DNA from 2 places in the Rhodoferax sediminis genome. Region 1 is predicted to be linked to the other one. Evidence: riboswitches for the same ligand, from Rfam matches in the RefSeq annotation. Region 1 holds a riboswitch; the other holds the start of a gene.
The links. A riboswitch is a leader RNA that binds a small molecule or an ion and turns the genes downstream of it on or off. The one in region 1 is predicted to bind cobalamin.

Region 1 (4,888 bases):
TCACCGCCCGCGATGCCGATCAGCTCCGACACCCAGCGGATCGCGCTGATGTGCGGCTCATCCCACTCTTCAAAGAACACGCGTGGGCGGCGCGGCAAGGCGGCGGCCGCCTGTTCGATGGCACGCAAGCCCTCCAGCATGGTCTGCATCAGCGCCTGTCCGCGCTCCACCTGCCCCACCATGGCGGCGACCTGACTCATCATGGAGAAAATCTCGGCCACGCTGCGCTGGTTGAAGATCGTGACCTGCACGCCGTGGCGAATCAGCTCGGCCGCAATGTCCGCCTGCATGTCGGAAAAACCGAACACGCAGTCGGGCTTCAAAGCCAGAATCTTGTCGATCTTGGCATTGATGAAGGCGCTGACCTTGGGTTTCTCTTCACGCGCGCGGCGCGGCCGCACGGTGTAGCCGGAGATGCCAACGATGCGGGCCTCTTCGCCCAGCAGGTAAAGCCATTCGGTGGTCTCTTCGGTCATGCAGACAATGCGCTGCGGGCCGTTCTGCAACTCAAAATTCAAGGCACTCATGAGACAGTTCCCCCAGTACCGGTCCGGCGCGCGAACAGGGCCGCCACCGCCTGTGGATTGGACGCAAACCACGCATGGAAGTAGCTGGCGCGGAGGCTGCCAGCTTCGTACAAGGCCTCGCCCGCGACGGGCGCCGCCTCGCAGCCCGGCCGCGCAGTGCGGGTGCGGACCGCCAGCGGCGTGGCGCAGGTCGAGTAATGGAAGGTGTGGCCGCGCAGCAGCTGCCCGTCAATCACAAGCTGCTGCGGCCCGAGGGCGGCCAGACGTTGTTGCATGGTGATGCGGCCGGGTAGCAGGCCCCACTGGGCATGGGTCTCGCCGTCCTTTGTCACGAGTTGATCGAACAGCACCATCATGCCACCACACTCGGCCCAGACGGGCTTGTGCTGCGCCACGTGCGCGGCCAGTCCATCGCGTAGACCCTGGTTGCGCGCCAATTGCTCGGCATGCAGCTCCGGGTAGCCGCCGGGCAGCCACACCGCGTCGCAATCGGGCAGTGCGGCGTCCGCCAGCGGCGAGAAAAACACCACCTTGGCGCCGAGCGCCTGCAGACACTCCAGGTTGGCGGCGTAGATAAAGCAGAAGGCCGCATCGCGCGCCACCGCCACCGTGGTGCCCAGCAACGGCTGCGCGCCCGTGGCTGGCGCGGCAGCACTCGCGGCCGGCTCAAACGACACGGCCCAGCGCTGCAAATCAGCGCCGGACATCTGCGTGAGCGTCGTGCCCGCCAGCGCGTCGGCGGCTGCATCGAGCCGCGCCATGGCGTCATCGACCTCGCTGGCCACTGTCAGTCCCAGGTGCCGCTCCGGCAATGCGAGCGCCGGGTTGCGCATCAAGGCCCCGAGCCAGTGCGCTGGCTCGCGCAAGCTGGCCCGCAGCATGTCGGCGTGGCGCTCGCCGGCGACCCTATTGGCCAACACACCGGCCCAGCGCAAGCCAGCCCGGTAATGCTGCAAACCGAGCGCCAACGCGCCAAAGGTCCCCGCCATAGCGGAGGCGTCAACCACCGCCAGCACCGGCAGATCAAACCGCTGCGCCAGATCGGCCGCGCTCGGCGCGCCGTCGAACAGGCCCATCACGCCTTCGACGATGAGGAGGTCGGCCTGCTGCGCTGCCTGGTGCAGGCGTTGGCGGCAATCGGCCTCGCCGGTCATCCACAGGTCGAGTTGATGCACCGGCGCGCCGCTGGCCAGTGCCAGCCAGTGCGGGTCCAGAAAATCCGGCCCGCACTTGAACACCCGCACGCGCCGGCCCTGGCGCGTGTGCCAGCGCGCCAGCGCGCAGGCCACCGTGGTCTTGCCCTGGCCGGACGCCGGTGCCGCGACCAGGATGGCGGCACAGCGCGCCGGCTCAGACATATGGACTCGCTGGCGTCATCACTGAGGCGCCCACCGCAGACTCGCGTAGAAGGTGCGCCCCGCAGTGGTGAACGTGTTGGCGAGCTGGTAGTTCTTGTCCGCCAGGTTGTCGACGCGGGCAAGCAGCGTCCAGTCTTTGCTCAGGTGGGTGCTGGCGTACAGGCCGACCAGGGCGTAGCCGCCCAGGGGCTGCATGTTGGCGGCATCTTCATAGCGCCGGCCGGAGAACTGGGCTTCGGCGCCCACGGTCCACGCGGCGAAATGGGTATCGGCGCCCAGGGTGCCGTGCTGGCGCGCGCGCCGCGCCAACAGATTGCCCGTGCTCAGATCGCGCGGATCCTGCAGATCCAGCGACGCATGAACATTCACCAAACCGAATTGCTGGCCACCCGAGAACGTCACGCCCGAGTACTCGGCTTGTGCGGTGTTGGTGTAACAGCCGAACGGGGACGCACAGGGTCCGGGCGCCGCGAAGCTGATCAGATTGGCAACCCGGTTGCGGTACGCCACGACGCTGAAACTGGCGGCGCCTTGCGCGTAGCGCACGCCGAGCTCCATGTTGCGGCTGGTTTCGGGCTGCAGGGTCGGCACGCCATACTGGCTGAACAGCTGGTACAGCGTCGGCGCGCGGAACGCCGTGCCGGCCGAGGCGGTGGCACGCCATTGCGGTGTGAGGGCAAAACCGTAGGCGGCGCTGCCGGTCGTGCGTCCGCCAAATGCGCTGTCCTGGTCGCGGCGCACATTGAGCTGCAGCGTGTGCCGCCGGTGCGTCCAGCCGTAGCCCAACGCCAGCGCGTTCTGCGAGCGATCGGCGTCGATCGGGGCATTGTCCAGGTGGTCCTCCTTGCGCTCCAGCGCCGCGGTCAGCAGGTGCTCGCCCAGCCGCAACTCGTTCTGGAACAGATAGCCGCGCAAATGGGTTTCGGCCAGGTAGGGCGACGGCGTAGTTTCGTAATGATCACGCGAATCGGTCACGCTCAGTTTGGTGCTGTACACATCGCTCCACTGCGACAGCCAGTTCAGGCCGATGGCGTCCAGCTTGTGCCGGCTGTGGTCGTCCACCGGGCTCGATGGGTTGAAGCCAAAAGCATCGAATTGCGAATTCACGTCGCTCGCCAGCGCCGTAACGTCCACACGCTGCGTCTTGTTGATCTGCAGGCCGAGCCTGGCGTTCCCCGACTCGCTGCGATAGCCGTCGTTGTCCGGGTTGTGGGGCGTGCCCGTTTGCGAGTCAAAACCCGTGCTGGTTTCCCTGGCGAGTCCGAGCGAGTAATCGAACGCCCCGCTGGCGCCGCTGAGCGAAGCATCGACCTTCCTGGTGTTGTAAGTGCCGAATCCGATGCCGATCGACGGTGAGAACGCGCCTTCTCCCTTGCGGGTGAACAGCTGAATTACGCCGCCGATCGCGTCGGAGCCATACACCGCAGCCGCCGGGCCGCGCAGCACCTCGATGCGGTCGATCTGGGCCAGCGGAATGGCCTCCCAGCCGGCGCCGCCGGTGGACTGAGAATCGACGCGCACGCCATCGATAAACACCGCCGTAAAGCGCGATTCCGCGCCGCGCAGAAACACACTCGTAGGAGAGCCGACATTGCCCGAGCGGCTGATCTCGATGCCCGGCACGCGGGCCAGCACATCGGCCACGCCGGTGGCGCCGCTGCGCTCAATGATGTCGTGGTCGATGATCGTGACATCGGCCACCAGGTCGGCCAGCGGTTGCGCCACGCGCGTCGCCGTCACCACGGTTTCCTGTAGCGAAGAGGAAGACTGGTTTTGCGCCAGCACGGGAATCGCGGCACTCAACGCCAGCGGCAGCACGGCAAGGCGCGCACGGGAAAGACAGGTTTTCATGAAGGGAACGATCCGCAAAAAAGCCCTCACCGGCGTCCCCGCCAGTGCTTGGGCGTAACAAGCAGCCAGGCTTGATGAGCCATGGCCGCCACCTTGATGGCCGGTATCCGGGCTGGCGGAGCAAGTTGCGGGTCGCCTTCCCAGGCGCGTGTTCAAGACGCCCAGTGGCTGTGTGACCGGCAAACCGAATCTGGAGGGATTCGTCCGCTTACCGTTGCGGGGGCAGCGCAGGTTAGGTTTGCTGTTGGCAGCGCACCCTCCTGCTTCCCGTTGAACTGCGGCATGTGAACCACACCGCGAGCACCAACGCAGTAATTGTAAAGTCTAAAACTGTCACAAACCCTACAATTGGTATTGAATCACCAGAGAGTCCATGGCAAATCCGACCCCCATCGATCAGATTGCAGAGCGCGTCGAGCGCCTGCTCATGCGTTACGGCGAACTGCAGCGCACGAATGCCTTGCTCACCGAACAAGTGGACACCCTCACGCGCGAGCGCGACTCCCTGAAGTCGCGCCTGAGCGCGGCGCGCGCGCGCGTCGATGCGCTGCTCGAGCGCCTGCCGGAATCGGGCGCGGGCACGACCCAAAAGGATGCCGGATGAAGCAACTCGAAGTGCAGATCATGGGGCAAAGCTACCTGCTGGGCTGCCCCGAAGGCGGCGAGTCGAGCCTGCTCGATGCCGTGGAACGCGTCGACTCCGCCATGTGCAAGATTCGCGATGCAGGCAAGGTCAGGGCGCGCGACCGCATTGCCGTGCTGGCGGCGCTGAACCTGGCCTCCGAATTCTCGCAGCAAAGCGCCGCGGCACTACAGGCATCGGCCAGCGCCACGCCAGGCACGACCTCGCCTGGAGTTGAAAGCGCCGGCGCGGACCCCCGGCTGGACGCCCTGATCGAGCGGCTGGACAGCGCCCTGTCGGTCGACGGTCAACTGCTCTGACAACTCACCGCGATGGCGCGTCTGCGCCTACAATGAAACTGTCTGCGGTGCGTATCGGGCTTTAATTTCCTTGAACCAATGCTCTTAGAGCTCGGGCTTGGTATATCGCTTGGCGAGCGTGATCATCTCGCGTCAGATGAACCCAACACCAGGCTGCCCTCGCCCACCTGAACCCCGGTTCAGGATGCGGGTCCGGTAGCATTCGCAGAC
Region 2 (4,888 bases), 1.2 Mb from region 1:
CACTCAGAACCGAACGCGCATGGCAGCCGTGATGGCACGGCCAGCTTCTGGGTAGATGGAGGTGGTCACCCCCGCCGCGCACCCGAATGCCTGGGTGTAATACTTCCTGTCAAAAAGATTGGCCACCCCCAGCGACAGCTCCACCTGCTGCCACTGGTAGGCGTAGCGCAGGTCCACGGTGGCATAGGCCGGAATGCGGCAGCTGTTGCCGAAATCGGGGTGTTGCGAGGATACCCAGTTCACGCCGCCTGTGATATGGTGCCCCGCCGCCGGCGTCCAATCGGCATGTACCGCCAGCGTGCGTTGCGGCACCAGCGGAACGTCGTTGCCCGCGTAGGGACCGGAACGGAAGTTCGCCTTGCGTACGGCTGCATCGACACGCAGCCCGACCATCTTGGTCAGCGCATGGGAGGCGTCGATTTCCAGACCCTGGCGGCGCGTGGGATCGAAATTGACGTTGGCACCCGCAAAGCCAAAAGGTCCGGCCGCATTCGGATCAAAGCCAATTTCGTTTTCAAGCATGCTCCGATACAGCCGGGCTTCCAGCTTTCCTGCCTCGTAGGCCCAACGCGTCCCCAACTCCAGATCGCGCGAGGTTTGCGGCTTCAGAATCACTCCCGGCGTGGTGAAGCTGAACTCGTCCACATTAGCCAGGCGAAAGCTCCGTCCGGCGCGCCCATACACCGTCACGCCCTGCGCCACCGGCTGACTCACGCCCAACTCCCAGGCGTGCTGCCGGTCCGACAGTCCGGCCGCCGCGCTGGTGCTGTCCTTGGCAATGCGTTCCGTGCGCCAGCCCGCGCTCAGGCGCGTGCCACTGCCAGGCAAGGTAACGTCGTCTTTCACGTACCATGCACGCGATGACTGCTGCGCCACCGAGCCAAAGGCGCCCAGCACGTCACGGCTCCAATCGTTGTAGTCGGTGCCCAGTATCAGCGCATTTTTCACCTCACCGAGCCTGGCTTCGTTGCGCGCGCGCAGCGAGTAGTTGTTCGCGTCGATGTCGTAGGCAAAAGGAAAACCGCTGAGGCTACTGACAAGATTCTTTTGCCGCGAGCCTGCGTCCGCCGCCAGTTGCCAGTTGCCAAGCATGGCTTCGGCGAAAATGCTGTTGCGAGTATTCCTGATGTGGGCGTGGTCGTTCGGCGTCGTGGTTTGCTTTGGATCGGCCGCGTACTGCGCGGCGGTGAGAGCGCCCGGCAAACCCGTATCGAGCGAATCTTGCGAGTAGCGGGCGCCCAGGCGCAACCAGTCGTTCGACCACTGCCCTGTCACCGAAGCGCCATCCACTTTGGAGCGGAAGTTGTCCCGATGGTTGTCGCTGTCGCGTTTCAATCCGGACACGTCGAGCGAGAATCCTCCGCCGGCCACCGTGGCATTGGCTCGCGCTTCCCGCAGCCCGTAGCTGCCGGCCCCTGCATAGACCGACGCCGAGTTGTGGCGCGCCTTGCCGGCGCCTGCCTTGGTCGTGATCAGGATTACCCCGCCGGTAGCGCCTTCGCCATACAGCACGGCGCCACTGCTGCGCAACACCTCGATGCGCTCCACGCTATCGATGGGAATGCCGGCCAGGCGCGTGCCGCCAAGGTCGGCTTCGCTGATCTTCATTCCATCCACCATCACAACCTGGTTGCTATCGGCCGTGATGCCAAAGCCTCGAAGATCCAGCGCGTAATCGCCGCCGCCGTAAAAGTCCTGCCGCCCGACGACACCCAGCAACCGCATCAGCGCCTCATTCACCGTGGTGGTACCGGATGCGCGTATTTCATCGGCCGTAATGACGCTCACGCCAAGCGGCAGAGACTCGGCGGGTTCGGCGAAGCGCGTGGCCGTGACTATGGTTTCATTCAGGGATGCGGCAGGCTGGTTTTGCGCCAGCACGGGAAACGCGGCGGTCAACGCCAGCGGCAGCACGGCAAGGCGCGCACGGGAAATACAGGTTTTCATGAAGGGAACAATCCGCAAAAAAGCCCTCACCGGCGTCCCCGCCAGTGCTTGAGCGTTACGACGGCAAAGCTCGAAGAGCCATGGCCGCCACCTTGATGGCCGGTATCCGGGCTGGCGGAGCAATTTGCGGGTCGCCTTCCCAGGCGCGTGTTCAAGACGCCCAGTGGCTGTGTGACCGGCAAACCGAATCTGGAGGGATTCGTCCGCTTACCGTTGCGGGGGCAGCGCAGGTTAGGTTTGCTGTTGGCAGCGCACCCTCCTGCTTCCCGTTGAACTGCGGCATGTGAACCACACCGCGAGCACCAACGCAGCAATTGTAAAGTCTAAAACAGTGTTTCCCAATTCAGGTAGATCGCCGTACTCCTGTGCGCTGCGAATGAGCGCGTGCTGCTGGGTGAGCGTTGACGCCGACGATGTCGGGGCACCGGCCTGCAGGGGGGCCAAGGCGTTGGCCATCAGCCGCTCGGTCAGCGCCTTGACGTGCCGGTAGCTGAGCACACCGTGTTCTATGGCCTGCGCACAGGCCGCGTCGATGAAGCGATTGGGGTAACGCTTGGCCAGGCCCACGATGCCCCAGAGCTTGCGCTGGCCGACCCCGCCGTTCAATGGCAAACAGCATCTGGTACCGCCGCTGGGCCGTAAGCAAGCCACGCGGTATCTATGCGGATCATCTCAGCCAGTCGCGCAGCCAGGCCGCGCAGGACTCAGCACCTTCGAGCGGCCAGTTCACGCTCACCGAGCCCGTGCCACGGTGAACTTCGATACGGATGTCGCGTTTGATCTCTGCAGGCATGGCCGTAGTCCTAAACGGTTCAACTGCGCCAGCCTGCAGGGTTAGTGGCACAAAGCCCTGCGACGCAACCGACAACCCATCATGGGCATGCTCACGAAGCCAGCGGTGGACAATATTGGCATTGATGCCGTGGGCCAGCGCAACGCCAGCGACCGACGTGCCATCGGTTTGGCACTGCGCTACGACCTGCGTCTTGAGTTCTGGGCTGTAGAAGCGCCGCTTGGGGCGCCCGGCGATCGCCTCGCTCGCCATGGTGTGCATGATCTTCATCGTGCACACCATGCCCGACTGCTGGGTCTATCTCAAGATGGGATCACCGTTTGCTTACCGATCAACTGAAGATGCCTTAGGTCTATGCGTCACAGAGCGCCGGGGCAGGGTGGCAAAGTGCGATCCATGGTTCTGAGTGGGCCTGGTAGCGTCACGCTTGAACCAGGTACGGCGTCACCCTTGAGCCGTGCCCCAGTCGTCCTTGTGCCAAGGGGGCGTCGAGGCCAGTCACCGTTGGGCTGTCTTCTGCCAGAACCCGACATGCTGGAGTTGCAGGCGTCACTGTTGAACTATGCCTCGTCACGGGGAATCGAGCCCTAACAGGCTGTTGAAATTTACCCGCATGTAAACGTCGTCTGCGGGATGGTCGTTATCGATATTGTGTTCATGCTCATAACGGAGAGAATGCGATGCGAGGATCAGACGCAATGCAAGAAGCGCTGTTCACAGTGGCCAAGCTGGAAGATTTTGTTCCTGCGGATCATCCGCTGCGCGGAGTGCGCACGCTGGTCAACGAAGCGCTTGGACGGCTGGGGGGCCTGTTCAACCTGATCTACGCGGACACAGGCCGAGCCTCCATCGCCCCGGAGAAGTTGCTGCGGGCCATGCTCATCCAGATCTTCTTCTCGGTGCGCAGCGAGCGCCAGTTGATGGAGCAGGTACGCTACAACCTGCTGTACCGCTGGTTCATCGGTCTGGCCATCGACGACGCCGTCTGGGACCACTCCACCTTCTCCAAGAACCGCGACCGCTTGCTCGAACACGAGGTGGTGGAGAGCTTCTTCACAGAGGTCATGACCTTGGCCGACAAGTGCCAGTTGCTGTCCAAAGAGCACTTCTCGGTGGACGGCACGCTGATCCAGGCGTGGGCCAGCCACAAGAGCTTCGTGCCCAAGGACGGCAGCAATGACGACGCCAACGGCGGGGAGCCGAGCGGGCGCAACACCCAAGCCAACTGGAAGGGCAAGCCGCGCAGCAACGACACCCATGCCAGCACCACTGACCCTGACGCACGACTGTTCAGAAAGAGTCACAACACCGCCGCCATCATGAGCTATCAGGGCCATGTGCTGATGGAGAACCGCTCGGGGCTGGTGGTGGGTGCCGTCGTCACCCATGCCGACGGGCTGGGCGAGAGAGCCGCGGCGCTGGCGATGCTGGACACCTTGCCCGGTACGCACCCCAAAACCGTCGCCGCAGACAAAGCCTACGACACGCGGGACTTCATTGCCGCCTGTCGCCAGCGCCGCGTCACGCCTCACGTGGCCAGTAACGACACACGCATCGGTGGCAGTGCCATCGATGGGCGAACAACCCGGCACGCCGGCTATGCTGTCAGCCAGACGATCCGAAAGCGCATCGAGGAGCACTTCGGCTGGGGCAAGACCATCGGGCGCATCAGGCAGACACTGTATAGAGGCATCCGACGGGTCGATCAGCACTTCAAGCTGACGATGACAGCCAGCAACATCGTGCGAATGGCTCGACTGTTCACGCGAATACCGCAAGGAGCAGTCCAATGAATCACCAAAGGCCACCGCGCCAGGCTCTAGAACGCAATGGCGAGACGAAACGGCCCCTCGCCCGGCAATTGCAACCACTGGATGACCTCGCGTCCGTCGCTCAGAATGGCTCATTGCAGCAAATTTCAACAGCCTGCTAACTGGCAAACTACAGTGGCTCGCCACCGTGGGCTACAGCAAGGCGCAAGCGCATCACGAAGGTATGCGCCATGATGATTTTCAATGCTTCATGGGCCTCCGGGCTGAGACGCAGCATGACACGCTTGGCTCGAGACAATTGCAGCACTCTAGCCTGCACTGTGCGCGGACTGCCTGTTCGAGGCTCTTTGCGCCAAGAATTCACGAACCGCATGGT

Region 2: linked by a shared signal. The riboswitch ahead of EUB48_RS03105 (TonB-dependent receptor) and the one ahead of EUB48_RS08705 (TonB-dependent receptor domain-containing protein) in region 1 are both predicted to bind cobalamin.

Annotation. Positions count from the first base shown of each region.
Region 1 is NZ_CP035503.1:1,806,344-1,811,231, reverse strand. Features, by position in the region: gene EUB48_RS08715 (ABC transporter substrate-binding protein) at 1-527, opposite strand, end outside; gene EUB48_RS08710 (cobyrinic acid a,c-diamide synthase CobB) at 524-1,885, opposite strand; gene EUB48_RS08705 (TonB-dependent receptor domain-containing protein) at 1,904-3,736, opposite strand; cobalamin riboswitch at 3,818-4,059, opposite strand; gene EUB48_RS08700 (cell division protein ZapB) at 4,110-4,340, shown strand; gene EUB48_RS08695 (cell division protein ZapA) at 4,337-4,678, shown strand.
Region 2 is NZ_CP035503.1:650,958-655,845, forward strand. Features, by position in the region: gene EUB48_RS03105 (TonB-dependent receptor) at 4-1,947, opposite strand; cobalamin riboswitch at 2,028-2,269, opposite strand; partial or broken gene EUB48_RS03110 (IS21 family transposase) at 2,296-2,584, opposite strand; gene tnpA (IS66-like element accessory protein TnpA) at 2,615-3,010, opposite strand; gene EUB48_RS03120 (IS5 family transposase) at 3,421-4,533, shown strand; gene EUB48_RS03125 (hypothetical protein) at 4,821-4,888, opposite strand, start outside.